DNA from 3 places in the Lysinibacillus sp. FSL K6-0075 genome. Region 3 is predicted to be linked to each of the others. Evidence: riboswitches for the same ligand, from Rfam matches in the RefSeq annotation. Region 3 holds a riboswitch; each other region holds the start of a gene.
What was found. A riboswitch is a leader RNA that binds a small molecule or an ion and turns the genes downstream of it on or off. The one in region 3 is predicted to bind lysine.
Positions count from the first base shown of each region.

Region 1 (4,422 bases), 1.8 Mb from region 3:
ATCGTGACATCATCTAATATTGAAGCACTTATTTTAGAGCTGAATCTCATCAAGTTACATGATCCAAAATATAATGTCATGTTAACGGATGATAAGACCTATCCATATTTAAAAATTACGAATGAAAAACATCCTCGTCTGATTACGACACGGAAGGTAAAAAAGGATAAGGCTAAATATTTTGGTCCTTATCCGAATGCCTATGCAGCGAGCGAAACGAAAAAACTATTGGATCGACTGTATCCGTTGCGCAAATGTGTACAATTACCCTCCAAGGTTTGCTTGTACTATCACATGGGGCAATGCTTAGCACCTTGTGTTAAGGAAATTGATGGTCAGGTTTATCAAGAGATGATTGAGGATATGACGAAGTTTCTCAATGGTGGTGTGGAGGCAGTCAAAAAAGAGCTTGAAGTTAAAATGCTTGCAGCCGCTGAAAACCTAGAATTTGAACGAGCGAAGGAATTTCGAGATCAAATTGCCCATATTGATACGGTCATGCAGAAACAAAAAATAGTATCAAGTGATACAACAAATCGCGATGTATTTGGCTATGCCGTTGAAAAAGGGTGGATGTGTGTTCAGGTTTTCTTTGTGCGCCAAGGTAAACTGATTGAGCGTGATGTCTCGATTTTCCCGATCTATCAGGATGCAGAGGAAGAATTTTTAACATTTGTTGGGCGCTTTTATGAAAAGCCAGAGCATATTAAGCCAAAAGAAATTTTTATTCCACAAGCCATTGATGCAGCCATCTTAACGGAATTATTAGAGATCAAAGTTCTTACACCAAAAAGAGGACAAAAGAAGGAACTGGTTGAATTAGCAACCAAAAATGCCGAAATTGCTGTGGCAGCTAAATTCCAGCTAATAGAACGTCAGGAAGAACGTACGATTGGTGCTTGTGAGGCACTAGGTGAAGCAATGGGTATTAGTGCACCTTTACGAATTGAGGCTTTTGATAATAGTCATATGCATGGAACGGATGCAGTATCTGCCATGGTTGTTTTCATTGATGGGAAGCCTGCGAAAAAGGAATACCGAAAATATAAAACGCGTTCAGCAGCCAAGCATGATGATTACGGTGCAATGCAGGAGGTTATACGTCGTCGATATATACGTGTTTTAAAGGAAGGTCTACCATTACCAGATTTAGTGTTAATTGATGGTGGTAAGGGGCAAATGGAAGTAGCCCGTGAAGTACTAGAAGATGAGCTTGGTCTTGTCATACCGATTGCTGGTTTAGCCAAGGATGACAAGCATAATACATCTCAGCTATTGTTTGGTGATCCGCCAGAGGTGATTGCCTTAAACCGTACAAGTGATGGCTTTTATTTATTACAACGAATTCAAGACGAAGTCCACCGCTTTGCTATTACCTTCTTGCGTCAACAGCATGAGAAGCATGCCATTCAATCTGTATTAGATCATATTGAAGGGGTAGGACCAAAACGTAAGCAACAGTTGCTTAAATATTTCGGTTCAGTCAAAAAAATTCGAGAGGCGAGCGAGCTAGCATTACAGGAGGCTGGGATGCCCGCTAATTTAGCAAGCCAAATTTTTAGCTATTTTCAGCAAGAATCATTGTCAAAGGAATAGGCATGTGCTATGGTTATAAATAACATTGTTTTCAATGTTATGGAGAGCTAACTGGCGTGACTAGCTTGTTTACGCTAAAGCTTAATGAATTGAATACATTCACTTTAAGGTGATGATAGAGGTGCAAGATTCAAGAGTAACACAATGGAGGATGGACAAGTCCAGAGATATTGTGTGAAAGGGGAGCTTGCCGAAGTACAGCGTTGTTGTTTCCATTGCTGTACTGGTTTTGCATTTAAGAAATGTAAGACTGTCGATTCTAAACGTTTCGGAGAGCTATCACACATGGGCAAGTTACGATTATTGTACATGTTATAGGCAGCTTTCACGTTATGTGGAGGCTGCCTTTTAGTTTTTCTAGAAACTGTTTTGTCTCCTGTAATTAGGTGAAATACATGGACTGGAAGGGAGAACGAAAGAAATGGCTAAAATCGTGATGAAGTTTGGAGGAGCTGCATTAGCTTCTACTGAACAAATCCAACAGGCAGCTCGGAAAGCGATTGCTGAAAAGGACAGAGGATTTGATGTAGTGGTAGTTGTTGCAGCAATGGGACATACTGCCAAAGAAATGAAAATGATGGTACATCAACTAACTGACGATGTTTCAAAACGAGAATTAGATGCAGTTTTGTCTACAGGCTCTCAATTATCTAGTGCTTTATTTGCCATTGCCTTACAGGACGCGGGCTATCAGGCTGTGTCTCTGACTGGATGGCAGGCAGGTATTCATACGGATGGTATGTATCGGCATGCGCGTATCGACTATATTGATGTTAGTCGAATCGAAGAACACTTTGCACAGGGGCAAATTGTAGTCATTGCTGGAGAACAAGGGGTTGACGAAGATCACAATATCACCATGCTTGGGAAAGGTGGAGCTGAAACGGCAGCTGTAGCGCTTGCCATCGCATTGGAAGCGGAGCGAGCTGATATGTATACAAATGTGGACGGTGTTTATACAGCAGATCCATGTTATGTGACACATGCCCAAAAGCTCCAGGAAATTTCCTATGATGAAATGTTGGAATTATCTCATTTAGGATCTCATGTCATACATCCACGTGCGGTGGAGTTAGCAAAGAAATTTCAAATGCCTGTTATCATACGCTCAAGTTTAGTAGAGTCAGTAGGCACTTTATTGAAGGAGGAAGTGGAAATGGAAAAAAACTTAGTTGTTCGTGGCGTGGCCTTTGAATCAGATATTATTCGTTTAACAGTAGGGTATGATGCTTTCTCTAATGCTTCATTAGCAGATATATTTACTATTCTTGCTGAGAACCGCATTAATGTAGATATTATTGTTCAAGCCATTATTGATGGGCTGAAACCAACTGTTTCGTTTTCTATTTTAAAAGAGGAATTTGCAGAAGCATTACGTGTTCTAGAAGATAGTAAATTATCACTCGGATTTAGTTTTGCAGACTTCGAAATAGGGTTGGCGAAAGTTTCCATTATTGGTTCAGGGATGGCCTCTAATCCAGGTGTTGCTGCTCGTATGTTTGATCGGTTACGTCGTGAAAATATCCCTGTAAAAATGGTAAGTACTTCTGAAATAAAAGTTTCTGTTGTTGTACCACAGGATGATATGATCCAAGCAGCTAATGCACTGCATGATGAGTTTAATTTAGAGCAAGCACTTTACATATAATAATAGAAGAAACAGCATTTTATGTAATTGTCCAAAATTAAAGGAAGAAAAAAGAAGGATTGTCATCCCGTTAGGGGGAGACAATCCTTTTTATTACTCTGAGGGAATGGTATTCATAATACGTTCTTTGACGTCCCATTTGACTGTAAACATGACGTATTGTTGCTTTTCTCGCTTTTCATTATAGCATTCTGTAAGATAGCCTTTAGCTAGTTGAATTTGCTCTGCTATAAATCCTGCTTCAAGTTTAAAGCTACGTTGTTTAATTTGCAGAATTTCAGGGTCGTTTGTCAACTGGAAAATGCGTCCATCCTTTGATTCCTTCATAAGCTCTAATGTACCCCAGCAGGCATCTGCGAAAAATGCGATAAGTTCATCTTGACTTTTACATGGGAACTTGCGAGCAAGCTCTTTACCTGCCCAATAAAGGACATCATCTTCATGTTTACCGAGTATAGAAGATAGAATATGATCACGAATGATCTCATAGCCAAATGATGAGATTGTAGGAGATGGAGTGTTTAACATTGTTATCCTTCTTTCTTAGAATTTTCTTAAAATTTAACGGTAATAAAGTAATGATAGATTTTTCGAGAAAAAACGACGCATCATGTACTAGATTAGTTCTTTAATAAGCTCTATGAAAAACTCCGAGTTGCCTTGACGCTCGTAGCTCTTGAGAGTACAATAAACATGTCATAATATTGTACCATGATGAAATACACAGTCAATGAAGTATCATTTACAAAATGATGACTTCTTTTGTTGTGCTATTTTAAGTACTAAGGGGGGTAACAGTCTTGTCGAAAGATCGAGAGTTTTTATGGCGTCGCTTACATTCTCTACTTGGGATCATTCCAGTAGGTCTGTTTTTAACGATGCACCTGTTCATTAACTTTACAGCAACAGGCGGGGCAGAAAGTTACAACGATGCTACCGCAGTAATGGAAAAGATTCCATTCCTTATCCTAGTTGAATGGATTGTCATCTATATTCCATTAATGTTCCACGCATTCTATGGTGTCTACATTGCATTCACTGCTACACCAAACACAGGACGTTTCAGCACGTACCGTAACTGGATGTTCTCTTTACAACGTTTTACTGGTGTATTCTTAGTGATATTCATCGCATGGCATATTTTCCAAACTCGTATTCAAAAAGCACTTGGCACACAC
Region 1 covers NZ_CP151947.1:3,526,818-3,531,239, reverse strand. Annotated here, with positions in the region: gene uvrC (excinuclease ABC subunit UvrC) at 1-1,596, shown strand, start outside; lysine riboswitch at 1,705-1,883, shown strand; gene MHB65_RS17295 (aspartate kinase) at 2,018-3,244, shown strand; gene MHB65_RS17290 (YslB family protein) at 3,338-3,772, opposite strand; gene MHB65_RS17285 (succinate dehydrogenase cytochrome b558 subunit) at 4,045-4,422, shown strand, end outside.
Region 1: linked by a shared signal. The riboswitch ahead of MHB65_RS17295 (aspartate kinase) and the one ahead of MHB65_RS01375 (amino acid permease) in region 3 are both predicted to bind lysine.

Region 2 (4,422 bases), 2.1 Mb from region 3:
TATCCGTGTAGAACAACTTTACCCATTCCCAAAAGAGCAAGTTGCTGGTATCATTGCTAAGTATCCTAATGTGAAAGAGATCGTATGGGTACAAGAAGAACCTAAAAACCAAGGCTCATGGAATTATGCACTAGAAACATTATATGCACTTTCAGAAGGTAAAAAGCTTCGCTATGTAGGTCGTCCTGCAATGAGCTCAACTTCTGAAGGAGATGCAGATTCTCATAAAGCAGCACAAGCAGCTCTTATTGAAGAAGCGGTTGCTGAGTCAGTAAAGGTTAAATAATCACATATCAATTTTTGAAACTGGGCTACTTGCCCTTAAGCAGTAGCCCTTCTATGTGCGTCATGCACGTTAATCAAAGGAGGAAATGAAAGTGGCTGAAATTAAAGTCCCTGAATTAGCAGAATCGATTACAGAAGGTAGTATCGCACAGTGGGTAAAAAAAGTGGGCGATCGCGTTGAAAAAGGTGAATTCATCGTTGAACTTGAAACAGATAAAGTAAACGCTGAGATCATTTCTGAAGAAGCAGGTGTATTAACACAAATTTTAGCTGAAGAAGGCGATACTGTACTAGTTGGTCAAGTTATCGCAGTAGTAGAAGCAGGCGAAGGCGCAGCAGCAGCTCCAGCGGCAGCACCAACTGAAGCAGCTCCAGCTCCAGCAGCGCCACAAGCAGCACCTGCACCAGTTGCAGCGGCTCCAGTAGTAGAAGAAACTTCTGGTGAGCGTGTAGTTGCATCGCCAGCAGCACGTCGTCTTGCACGTGAAAAAGGTATTGACCTTGCAGCGGTATCTCCAGTAGATCCACAAGGACGCGTACGTGTACAAGATGTAGCAGCACATGGTACAGCACCAGCTGTAGCACCAGTAGCAGCACCTACATCAGTAGCAACTTCAGGTGGCCCAGTAGTATTCACACCAGCAGCTAATTCTGACCGTGTAACAATTGAAAAAATGAGCCGTCGTCGTCAAACAATTGCAAAACGTTTATTAGAAGTGAAACAATCAACAGCAATGTTAACAACATTCAACGAAATTGACATGACAAACATCATGGCACTTCGTAAACGTAAACAAGAAGAGTTTGTGAAAGCAAACGACATCAAACTTGGTTTCATGTCATTCTTTACAAAAGCTGTTGTTGCAGCACTGAAAAAATACCCATACGTAAACGCTCAAATCTCTGGCGATGAAATTCATTTAAATAACTTCTTTGATATCGGTATTGCTGTATCAACTGAAGAAGGTTTAGTCGTACCAGTTGTACGCGATGCAAACAGCAAAAACTTCGCTGAAATCGAAAAAGATATCGCTAACTTAGCGACAAAAGCTCGTGATAAAAAATTAGGCCTAAATGACATGGCTGGTGGATCATTCACAATCACAAACGGTGGTGTATTCGGTTCATTAATGTCAACACCAATTATGAACGGTACGCAAGCTGGTATTTTAGGTATGCACTCAATTGTTAACCGTCCAGTTGGCGTAAATGGTGAAGTTCAAATCCGTCCAATGATGTATGTAGCACTTTCTTACGATCACCGTATCATCGATGGAAAAGATTCTGTAGGATTCTTAAAAACAGTTAAAGAATTAATCGAAAATCCTGAAGATTTATTATTAAATTCATAATGCCATTAAACCCTGCGAACAATGTTCAGCAGGGTTTTTTTGTGCATGACGAAAGGTTTTGACCGATTCTATTTTTGAAAGAGTACGAATGTTATATCGTTTAGAGGAGCCAAAAGAAATAAACACAACTTTTCTCACAGAGAGCATATACGCTCTAATAAAAATTTGTTGTAATTTTCGGAAATATCGATGAAAGCTCAACGATTTAAAATGGATAGGGAACGCACAATACCCTAATATTGTCATTAGTCAGAAAAATGTTAAAACTGTCTTGACGAACATATTAGTTTTATAGTAGTATCTAAATATCAATTAAATAAACAAACCTCACGAATATTTACCAGTGAGGTAGAGGCGCGGTATTTATTAGTTCATTGTAGAGTACAAGCAAGCGAAGACGCAATGAAGAAGGAAATATCGCCGAAGTATAAAAGGAGCTCGTACTTTTATACTGGGTCTGCAGTGAATAAGTGCAGGACTGTCCTAGTAAATGGATTTCCAGATTTACTAGGTTGTGCTATCTCGGAAACATGGAAATTATAGTGAGGATTTGGGCAACTGTCATAAAAGGTAAGACCTAAGTTCAATATACTTAGGTCTTTTTTAGTACAGTTGTCTTATTTTTTTACAGAAAAGGGGAGTTTTTCATGAAAAGAAAATGGTTGTTAGTAATGATCTCTATCATGACGGCAATTGTGCTAGCTGCATGTGGCACAAGTGACAAAAAAGAGGGCGGTTCAGGTGATGCTGGAGCTGACAAAGAAGAAGGCGGCGGTGAATTCCGAATTGGAATGGAGGCTGGCTACCCACCGTTCAACTGGACACAGCAAGACGATGCGAATGGCGCTGTGAAAATAGCGGATAATGCAGAGTATGCAGGCGGCTATGATGTACAAATGGCGAAGAAAATCGCTGAAGGTTTAGGCAAAGAGTTAGTCATTGTTAAAATGGAGTGGGACGGATTAGTGCCAGCGCTACAATCGAACAAAATTGATGCGATTATCGCAGGGATGTCACCAACAGAAGAACGTAAGAAAACAATTGATTTTACAGAAAACTATTACACATCTGATTTTGTGATGGTTATTAAAAAAGGTAGTAAATATGAAGATGCAAAATCGATTCAAGATTTCTCAGGTGCTAAAATTACATCACAATTAAATACATCAAACTACACAGTGATTGATCAAATCAAAGGTGTAGAAAAACAAACGGCAATGGAAAGCTTCCCAGCAATGCGTGTGGCGTTAGAAGCAGGTAAAATTGATGGCTATGTAGCTGAACGTCCAGAGGGTATTTCTGCTGCTGCTGCCAACGATAAGTTCACATATGTAGCATTTGAAGAAGGCTTTGATACAGATCCATCAAATACTTCAATTGCTGTAGGCTTACGTAAGGACGACGCAAATCGTGAAAAAATCAATGAAGTCCTAAAAGGCATTTCGGAAGACGATCGTCAAGCGATTATGGAAGAAGCTATTTCGCAACAACCAGCAGCACAATAATGACAAGGCACGGGCTAGTTGCTAGTCCGTGCATGATCATTTCATCATTATCAAAATGAGAACCTCTCTACATAATGATAATGTCCTAGCGTGACAAAACATAGAATGGTAGAAAGAGCTAGGACACAAAAGAAATAAGCAAGCAAGATGACATTGTTAGGAGGAACATCATGAGTCTTGAATGGATACTTTCAATTATTGAAAACAACTGGCAAATGTTTTTACGAGGTGCGTATTATACGTTACTGATTTCGAGTATTAGTACAATTATTGGTGCATTTATCGGATTTTTCATCGGAATTATGCATACGATTCCAGTTCGTAAAAAAGGTGTGAAATTTTATAGCTTAAAGCTCATTAAATTTATACTGACATGCTATGTTGAATTTTTCCGTGGTACACCAATGATTGTACAGGCTATGGTTGTCTACTACGGATTAGATATTGCATTCGGTATCGATATGCACTTTATTACAGCAGGTATTTTAGTCGTTTCCCTCAATACAGGGGCATACATGGCAGAAATTGTTCGTGGTGGTATTGTATCGATTGATAATGGTCAATACGAGGCAGCATCAGCAATTGGTATGAATCACTTCCAAATTATGATTCACGTTGTCTTACCACAAGTAGCGCGTAACGTCTTACCAGCGACTGGTAACCAATTAATTATGAATATTAAAGATACAGCCGTTTTAAATGTCATTGGGGTAACGGAATTATTCTTCCAAACTAAATCAATTTCAGGTAACAACTTCCGCTATTTCGAATCATTCTTTGTTGCATGTATTCTTTATTTCATCATGACATTTACCGCATCACGCATTCTTCTTTACGTTGAAAAACGTTTAGATGGACCTGATGCCTATCAAAAAGAACAAAAAGAAGCCGTATAGGGGGACGCACAAATGGCAGTCATTAAAATCGAACATTTAAGTAAATCATTTGGACGTAACCAAGTGTTAAAAGATGTGAATTTCCAAGTGGAAAAAGGAGAGGTAGTTTGTTTAATTGGCTCCTCAGGCTCTGGTAAATCCACATTGCTTCGTTGCATAAATTTATTAGAAACGCCAAGTGGCGGTCAAATTATTTATAAAGGGGAAGACATCCTAGATGAAAAGCACAATATTCAAGAATATCGCACACATTTAGGCATGGTGTTCCAGCAGTTCAATTTATTTAACAACCACAACGTCATAAGTAATTGCACAGTGGGCCAAGTCAAAGTGTTAAAACGTTCGAAAAAAGAAGCAGAAGAAACGGCGCTTAAATATTTGAAA
Region 2 covers NZ_CP151947.1:2,429,973-2,434,394, forward strand. Annotated here, with positions in the region: gene MHB65_RS11925 (2-oxoglutarate dehydrogenase E1 component) at 1-286, shown strand, start outside; gene odhB (2-oxoglutarate dehydrogenase complex dihydrolipoyllysine-residue succinyltransferase) at 378-1,637, shown strand; lysine riboswitch at 1,979-2,165, shown strand; gene MHB65_RS11935 (transporter substrate-binding domain-containing protein) at 2,285-3,142, shown strand; gene MHB65_RS11940 (amino acid ABC transporter permease) at 3,313-4,038, shown strand; gene MHB65_RS11945 (amino acid ABC transporter ATP-binding protein) at 4,051-4,422, shown strand, end outside.
Region 2: linked by a shared signal. The riboswitch ahead of MHB65_RS11935 (transporter substrate-binding domain-containing protein) and the one ahead of MHB65_RS01375 (amino acid permease) in region 3 are both predicted to bind lysine.

Region 3 (4,422 bases):
ATGATGTTTATTTTGAGAGATTTTGTTCATGAGTGTCGAAAAAGAGCTGTCCTATAAACCCATCACTCTTTGGTTTACAGAACAGCTCTATTATTTACTCTTCAACTTTTAAATCACAATCTTTAAGTGGCAGCATTTTGGTTTTGTGCTTTATTTTATAGCCAAACCATAGTGCTAAAAATAGTGGAATCCCGATATACGAAACAAGGATGCCATACCAATCAATTTTATCACCTGTAAAGGCTGTGTAATTTTGTCCAATGACTACGATCATACAAACGGTAAAAGCAAATAATGGTCCAAATGGATATAATTTGGCTTTATAAGGTAATAACTTTGGATCTAAGCCCTGTGCATCAAACGCTCGACGGAAACGATAATGACTAAATGCAATACCCAGCCATGCAATAAAGCCTGACATTCCAGAGGCATTTAATAGCCAGATATAAACCACTCCATCACCAAAGAATGACGCTAAAAATGCTAAACAACCTACAGCTAATGTTGCCATCAGTGCATAAATCGGAATACCTCGACGACTTAGCTTTGCGAAAAATTTAGGTGCATGTCCTTCCACCGCTAATTGCCATAGCATACGAGAAGATGCATACAGGCCTGAATTTCCTGCTGACAGCATAGCCGTTAAAATAATGGCATTCATTAATGAAGCAGCAAAGGCAATACCTAGGCGGTCAAACACTAGTGTAAACGGTGATACTGCGATATCTTCTGATAATAAACGTTCATCTGTGAATGGAATCAGCATCCCAATTGCACCAATCGCTAAAATATAAAACAAAAGAATACGCCAAAATACAGATTTAACAGCCTTCGGAATATTTTTACCAGGATCATCTGTTTCACCAGCTGTAATTCCAAGTAATTCTGTCCCTTGGAATGAAAATCCAGCAGCTAGGAAAATACCAAATGTAGCAAGGAAGCCACCATGGAATGGCCCATCACTAATAAAGAAATTAGTGAAACCTACAGGAGCCTGCCCACCTAAAATACCAAAAATCATTAGTAAGCTAATGATAATAAAAACGATGACCGTTACGACTTTAATCATGGCAAACCAATATTCACTTTCACCATAACTTTTTACGGATAGTAAATTAAACGTCAGTACAACAGCAATAAATAATACTGTCCACAGTGCTGATGAGCTATCTGGGAACCAATATTTCATAATTAATGACACGGCAGCGATTTCTGCAGCAATTGTGATTGCCCAGTTATACCAATAGTTCCAGCCTAATGCAAATCCTAAAGCAGGATCTACAAATTTGGTTGCGTAGGTACTAAATGAACCTGATGATGGCATATACGCAGCCATTTCCCCTAAGCTCGTCATTAAAAAATATACCATAATACCGATTAAGGCATAGGCCAGCAATGCGCCCCCAGGTCCTGCCTGTGCAATAGCACCACCACTGGCTAAAAATAGCCCCGTACCGATTGTACCGCCTAAAGAAATCATTGTAATATGGCGGCTTTTTAATTCTTTTTTCAGCTTCGGTGCTTTATGACCAAGCTGATTTACTTTTATTTCACTCACGATATAGCTTCCTTCCTATTTATGAGGCAAAAAAATGCCATCACATATACACTGTGATGGCTACGTTAATCCTCAGTTTTTCCTAAATGATAGCTCAACACGTTGTGCAAACGTGACAGTTCTGTTCCTTTCGGAGACAGCCCCAGCATGAGGTTTTCAAGTCCCCTCACACTTCGGCAATATTTCCTTTCAGCTAATTTCATCAATGCTTGTCATTTCAATTAGCATACTTATAAATATCGCGACCTCTACCTCAATACAAACATGAGGCATATAATTATTAAATTTATGATGTTTATTATACTAACATAAGACCATAGACATTTCAATATAACGGAAAATGTTCTGTATTTTATGAATCTTCTACTATTTTTAATAGTGTGATAAAGTGTTATAGTAGTTCAATTAGAATGGTTATGATTAGGGGGGATTTTATTTTGACTACAAATGATCATTCCGCTAGTTATCCTAGTAAAAAAATTAGCTGGAAAGGAACAACCTTACTTTTAGTTTTCGGAGTTATCTTTATAGCCTCTACATTACGAATGCCACTAACTGTTGTTGGCCCAATTATATCCTTTATCCGTGAAGATCTTGGGATATCTAATGTATTGGCAGGCTTTCTAACAACGATTCCATTGCTTGCTTTTGCTATTATATCTCCATTTGCACCAGTTGTAGCACGCAAACTAGGGCTTGAGCTAACATTATTTTTATCAACTTTTCTATTGGCCTTTGGGATTGTCCTACGTTCACTCGGTACAACAGAGTTACTTCTATTAGGTACTGTGCTAATTGGCGTAGCCATTTCTTTTGGAAATGTACTTATTCCAGGATTATTAAAATTAAAATTTCCATACCATGTCGGTTTATTGATGGCCTTTTTCACCATGTCCATGAATTTAACTGCTGGTCTTGGTGCTGGTATTAGCTATCCTATAGCCAATTCATCGTTAGGCTGGCAAGGTGCGCTGTCCATTGCACTCGTACTCGTTCTCATTACAATCTTAATTTGGATACCTCAATTAAAATCAAATAAACCCGAACCAGTTACTACATCTAAAAAGACAGGTACACCTTTATGGAAATCACCTGTTACTTGGGCTGTCACAGGCGCAATGGGGTTACAGTCTTTATTATTCTACACGACTGCAGCTTGGATTCCCGAGATCTATATTGCCCAAGGGCTAGCTCCTGACAAGGCCGGTTGGATGTTTTCCATCATGCAATTCTCACAAGTACCAATGGCTTTAGCTGTGCCTATAATTGCAGGTAAAATGACTTCACAACGCCCCCTTGTATTGATGTTTACATCTTTCTATTTAGTAGGGTTTGTTGGTGTTGTCATGGAATGGACTAGTCTTGGTGTACTGTGGATGGTCCTTCTAGGGTTAGCAGGAGGTTCTTCATTCGCCCTAGCAATGATGTTCTTCACTCTCCGCACTCGTACTGCATTTGAGGCAGCTGATTTATCAGGCTTTGCACAATCTTTGGGTTATTTATTTGCCGCAATTGGTCCTATTCTTTTTGGCTACTTGCATGATTTCTTTGGTGGCTGGAATATTGCGGGATGGCTCTTTGTCGTTGTGGCAATATTACTCTTCTTTTGCTCAATGAGAGCCTCCAAGGATGAATATGTGCATTAATAAATAAAGCAGATGGTTCAGGTTCCCCATCTGCTTTATTTCTATATGGTGTATACGTTTACGCATTGTTTAATGGTCAGATTGCTGTAGTAATGTTAGCAATTCTGCAAGACATTCTTTTGCTTCATTACTATGAACTGTCATAGCAGAAAAAATAGGAATAGCCTCTTGTAGGAGTAAATAACTAAAATAATAATAGCCTACAAAAGCTTGCTGCCCATAGCCCTTTGGCGTTTCTTCCTCCCACTCCTGCTCATCATTGTCCTCATTTTCTGACCATAAATAGTTAGTATCTAATAGCTCCTGCATGGTTTCAACAGTATTGACTGAGTCTAGATAATCCTTTGTAATAGCATGTGCCACAGCCAAATATAACTGTAATTCTTGTAAGGAGATATCCTCCGTATTTTTACTAGCTAGCTTTTTTAAAAGAAGAAGCAAAACCCAGGGTGTCACCTGCCATAGTGTACCTTGATGTTCAATTAACGCAGCTAGCTGTGGATATTGCTCCTGTTCAATCAGCTGAGGGATGGTTGTTCCTCTACCATAAGGTGTCGTCAATTGTCTCCATGGGATATTCGGGATTTGCTGGTCTAACATAGTAAACGCCCTCTCCTCAACATGTAATTTGGAAATTAATTTTCAAAATTATTAGGAAGGTAAACATCTCCTTTACTGCTAATAGCACGGCTTTTGATAAAAATAATTTGGTGTATGATATATATTTACATAGGGTTTATGGAATATATGAGTCGTTGCAGGCGAAAGTGGCGGGATTAACCATGTCCAGTTGCCTGTAACTTCTCTTTCTGCTGATTTTTCTGCTTCCTCAAACAATTTAAATTGCTGAGCCGCTGTATGATGATCAACAATGCTCACACCATCTTCTTTAAATGAGTGAAGAACAGCAATATTAAGTTCCACTAATGCACGATCACGCCAAAGAGACGCTTGTTTGGTTGTATCAAGATTAAAAATTTCTGCAATAGCAGGTAGCATGTTATAGCGCTCATGATCTGCTAAATTGCGTGCACCGATTTCTGTTCCCATATACCAGCCATTAAATGGAGCAGCTTGAAAATCAATACCTGCCATTTGAAAACGCATACTCGAAATTATGGGTACGGCATACCATTTCATCCCTAACTTCTCCACATCCACTAACTCTGGATGGCGGATTGAGACCTCTACTATATATTCTTCAGGGATTACATACAT
Region 3 covers NZ_CP151947.1:288,793-293,214, reverse strand. Annotated here, with positions in the region: gene MHB65_RS01375 (amino acid permease) at 95-1,558, opposite strand; lysine riboswitch at 1,641-1,817, opposite strand; gene MHB65_RS01370 (MFS transporter) at 1,996-3,204, shown strand; gene MHB65_RS01365 (hypothetical protein) at 3,274-3,804, opposite strand; gene MHB65_RS01360 (nitric oxide synthase oxygenase) at 3,883-4,422, opposite strand, start outside.